One region of the Fusibacter sp. A1 genome, then DNA from elsewhere that is predicted to be linked to it. Evidence: a T-box and tRNA genes for the amino acid it is inferred to sense, from the RefSeq annotation. Region 1 holds a T-box; the other holds one or more tRNA genes.
What was found. The T-box of region 1 lies ahead of cysS (cysteine--tRNA ligase). A T-box ahead of a tRNA ligase gene usually reads a tRNA of that ligase, here a tRNA-Cys.
Positions count from the first base shown of each region.

Region 1 (2,247 bases):
GAGGATTCTGAAGAAATCATGAGCCTTGATGAGATCGTTGAGAAGTTTTCTATTGATCGTCTTTCAAAATCGGGTGCTGTGTTTGATAAAGACAAACTGAAATGGATGAACGGCCAATACATTAGAAAATATGAGTTGGATGCGCTTGTGGACCTTGCGGTACCTTTCTTTGTCGAAGCGGGTACAGTAACGATGGATGCGGTTGAATCCCATAGGCAGTGGTTGACCTTGGCTGTCAAATCACTACAGGAACGAGTGGAGACCCTGGCTGATTTCCCGGAAATGGCAAAACAGTTCATCGGCAATACGGTGACACCTGAAGACGACGAAGTGAGCGCGCTGCTTAAAGAAGAGCACGTGCCGATTGTCGTCAAGGCCTTCATCGAAGAAGTTGAAAAACTGGAAGCTGTCACCTTTGAAAATACAAAACCATGCTTTAAGGCTGTACAACAAGGTACCGGCTACAAAGGCAAGCAGCTGTTCATGCCTGTACGTGCGGCGATTTCTGGTCAGATGCACGGTGTTGACATGAACGATTTATTGGTTATACTAGGTAAAAAGACTATTATCGAACGATTGAACTACACGCTTGAGCATTTAGTCTAAAAGCGTGTGGACATAAATAAAACGATGATCGAGAAGAGTAGGATGGATTTGTAATCAAAGAGAGAGCTTGGTTGGTGTGAAAGCTCATTATAGTCCATGTGAATGCCCTCGTGAGTGCGCTGCCGAATCAAGTAGGCTGCGCCGGGAAATCCCGTTATAGATAATTGAGTTCAAAACAAAGTGGAACCGCGATGAACCTCGCCTTTGTAACAAAAGGCGGGGATTTATTTTTTGTACCGCGATGTCAATTAGGCGTTGGGCCGGATAGACTTAACGCGTAATTTCAACAATAAAGGGTAAAGAAGAACTGATTGGAGGTAAACCATGAAACTCTATAATTCATTATCAAGAAGCATTGAAGCCTTTGAACCGTATCAAAAGGATAAGGTGTCGATGTACACCTGTGGCCCCACTGTCTATAATTACGCCCATATCGGAAATTTAAGAACGTATATTCATGAGGATATTCTTGAAAAAACCCTAAGTTTCTTAGGATATGATGTGGATCGAGTGATGAATATCACCGATGTCGGTCATCTCGAATCCGATGCGGATGACGGTGAAGACAAGATGCTAAAAGGTGCGGAGCGTGAAAATAAGACGGTTTGGGAAGTAGCCCAGTATTATACGGATGCATTTTTCACCGATTGCGATGCGCTTAACATTCAAAAGCCGAACACGATAGCGAAAGCTACAGATTATATAGAAGAGTACATTCATTTTATCAAAGGGCTCGAAAGCAAGGGGTACACTTACTTCACCAACGGAAATGTTTATTTTGACATATCCAAGGTGGCGGATTATACTGTGCTGTCGAGACTTAATCTCGAAGATTTGAAAGTGGCCCATAGGGACGATGTCGAAATCGACCTTCACAAGAAGAATCCTCAGGATTTCGTGCTGTGGTTCACAAAATCAAAATTTGATAATCAGGCGATGAAATGGGAATCTCCATGGGGGGTCGGATATCCGGGTTGGCACATCGAGTGTTCTGTGATCGCACTTGAAAATCTTGGCGAATCCCTAGACATACACTGTGGCGGTATCGACCATATTCCAGTCCACCATACGAATGAAATCGCTCAGACGGAAAGCTACACCGGGAAACCATGGACGAAATACTGGTGGCATAGTGAGTTCCTGATCGACACAAGCGGTAAGATGAGTAAGTCCTCAGGAGAGTTCCTGACGATCGACCTCTTAAGAAGAAAAGGGTTCGATCCGCTTGCTTACAGGTATTACGTGTTAAACTCCCACTATAGAAAACAGCTTGTGTTCAATTTTGAGAGTCTTGAAATGGCTCAGTCAGCCTATAAGAAGCTTGTCAGAAGAGTGAACGCCCTAGGTGATAAGTCTGCTGCGACGCCGCTTGTATCGGATAAGGCGCATGCCTTACTTGAAGAGTTCAACAAACATTTGAGCGATGACCTGAATACGGCCAATGCCATCACCGTGCTATACGATGTACTGAAAGCCGAACTTGAGGTCGGAGAAAAAATAGAACTGATCAAGCGATACGACACGGTTCTGTCTCTGGGACTTTTCACTTCGATGAAGATGGAAGAATCAGGGGAGGATGTCGAGTGGGTCGATGAACTTCTGCTGAAGAGGGCTCAGGCAAAGTTGGAGAAGAACTGGGCG
Region 1 is NZ_QQWI01000004.1:20,689-22,935, reverse strand. It holds gene gltX (glutamate--tRNA ligase) at 1-606, shown strand, start outside; T-box leader at 622-815, shown strand; gene cysS (cysteine--tRNA ligase) at 931-2,247, shown strand, end outside.

Region 2 (2,247 bases), on a different contig from region 1:
TGTGCTGATACAAGAAATAAACGGTTGAAAAGTAAGTTGAAAAATCAAAAAAAAATTAGAATGACAAGGATGTGTTTGTGCTATATAATGTAGAAAAAAATAGGCAGGATTGTGCGTCAATTCAGAGTATTTCATCTTTTAAAAAACAAACTTTTTTTTGAAAAAAACTATTGACGTAAGTTGCTGTGTGTTATAAGATGTATTTGTTGCCGAAACAGGCAGCAAGCAAGATTCCAAGGTAGCTCAACGGTGGAGCAACCGGCTGTTAACCGGTAGGCTGTGGGTTCGAGTCCCACCCTTGGAGCCAATATAACGCGGGATGGAGCAGTTGGTAGCTCGTTGGGCTCATAACCCAAAGGTCACAGGTTCGAATCCTGTTCCCGCAACCATTCAAGGCCCCTTGGTCAAGCGGTCAAGACACCGCCCTTTCACGGCGGTAACAGGGGTTCGATTCCCCTAGGGGTCACCACAACAATTCTTGGTTGATGATTACATCGGCTGAGGATTCATGGGAGCATAGCTCAGCTGGGAGAGCGCTTGCCTTACAAGCAAGATGTCATAGGTTCGATCCCTATTGTTCCCACCATCTCAATTTTTTATTGCAGACGGTAGGTTTTACGAAGTAAATACCGAGAGTCGAGGCAATAAAAAATGGTCGTTGCACAGCAACGAGAGTACATTACTGTATTTCGCACCTAGTGCGAAATTCAATAAGCGGTCCGGTAGTTCAGCTGGTTAGAACGCCAGCCTGTCACGCTGGAGGTCGAGGGTTCGAATCCCTTCCGGATCGCCAATTAATTTTATTTTGCAGACGGTAGGTTTTACGAAGTAAATACCGAAAGTCGAGGCAAAATAAAATGGTCATCGCACAGCGATGAAATTACCTTTATGTATTCAACATGCCGATGTAGCTCAATTGGTAGAGCAATTGACTTGTAATCAATAGGTCGCGGGTTCGAGTCCCATCATCGGCTCCATTTTGCGGAAGTGGCTCAGTGGTAGAGCATCGCCTTGCCAAGGCGAGGGTCGCGAGTTCAAATCTCGTCTTCCGCTCCAATTATGGTCCATTAGCTCAGTCGGTAGAGCATCTGACTTTTAATCAGGGTGTCCCGCGTTCGAGTCGCGGATGGATCACCAATTTCATTAAGTGTAAAAATCGTGTTACGATTTTTACATTCTGCGGAAGTGGCTCAGTGGTAGAGCATCGCCTTGCCAAGGCGAGGGTCGAGGGTTCAAATCCCTTCTTCCGCTCCAAGATGGCGGCATAGCCAAGTGGTAAGGCAGAGGACTGCAAATCCTTTATCCCCAGTTCAAATCTGGGTGCCGCCTCCATCAAGAAAAACTCAATCAATCGATTGAGTTTTTTTTATGTTCTCTACAAAGTTTAGTGCTACTAAACCTTGCGTTTACATTTGTGTTGTTTTATAATACTAAACATGGAGTTTGTTTATACAAAGGAGTGTTAATTTGAATATCGGGAATAAGATCAAAAGACTTAGGTTAGAGAACAATTTGACACAAGAGGAACTGGCTTCAAGATGTGACCTATCGAAAGGATTCATTTCGCTGATGGAACGTGATCTGACTTCGCCTTCCATTGCTACGCTTGTTGATATCCTAGATACGTTAGGTACTAATCTGAATGAGTTTTTCAGCGAAGAGCATGATGAGAAAATCGTATTCGGACCAGAGGATATCTTTACGACGCAAAATGAAGAACTGGGACATCAGGTTTCATGGTTGATCAGTAATTCTCAGAAAAACGATATGGAGCCGATTTTAATCGAACTTGATCCGATGGGGGTATACACCGACGAGGAGTCTCATGAAGGAGAAGAGTTCGGTTATTGTTTGACGGGTCAAATTGAAGTGCAGCTGGGTAAAAAAACATATCGAATCAAAAAGGGTGAAAGTTTCTATTATCGCTCGAATATATGGCACCGCATCTCTAATCCTTACAAACGGCCTGCGACTGTTTTGATGATTAGTACACCACCGAGTTTTTAGGAGAGTATGATGAGCAGGATAATTGAGACAAGTAAGCTTACAAAAGTATACGGTGAAGACACAGTTGTGAATGACTTGGACGTATGGATTAATGAAAATCAGTTTTTAACCCTATTGGGACCAAGCGGATGTGGTAAAACAACTACCTTGAGAATGATCGGTGGTTTTGAAAAACCTACTTCTGGAGAAATACGCTTTGATGGGAAAAGATTAAATGACATACCGCCATATGAAAGACAG
Region 2 is NZ_QQWI01000012.1:5,901-8,147, forward strand. It holds tRNA gene DWB64_RS15575 (tRNA-Asn) at 233-307, shown strand; tRNA gene DWB64_RS15580 (tRNA-Met) at 314-389, shown strand; tRNA gene DWB64_RS15585 (tRNA-Glu) at 395-469, shown strand; tRNA gene DWB64_RS15590 (tRNA-Val) at 511-586, shown strand; tRNA gene DWB64_RS15595 (tRNA-Asp) at 717-793, shown strand; tRNA gene DWB64_RS15600 (tRNA-Thr) at 902-977, shown strand; tRNA gene DWB64_RS15605 (tRNA-Gly) at 982-1,056, shown strand; tRNA gene DWB64_RS15610 (tRNA-Lys) at 1,062-1,137, shown strand; tRNA gene DWB64_RS15615 (tRNA-Gly) at 1,180-1,254, shown strand; tRNA gene DWB64_RS15620 (tRNA-Cys) at 1,259-1,332, shown strand; gene DWB64_RS15625 (helix-turn-helix domain-containing protein) at 1,468-2,007, shown strand; gene potA (spermidine/putrescine ABC transporter ATP-binding protein) at 2,014-2,247, shown strand, end outside.
Region 2: it encodes a tRNA-Cys, which carries the amino acid that the T-box ahead of cysS (cysteine--tRNA ligase) is inferred to sense. The anticodon was not compared.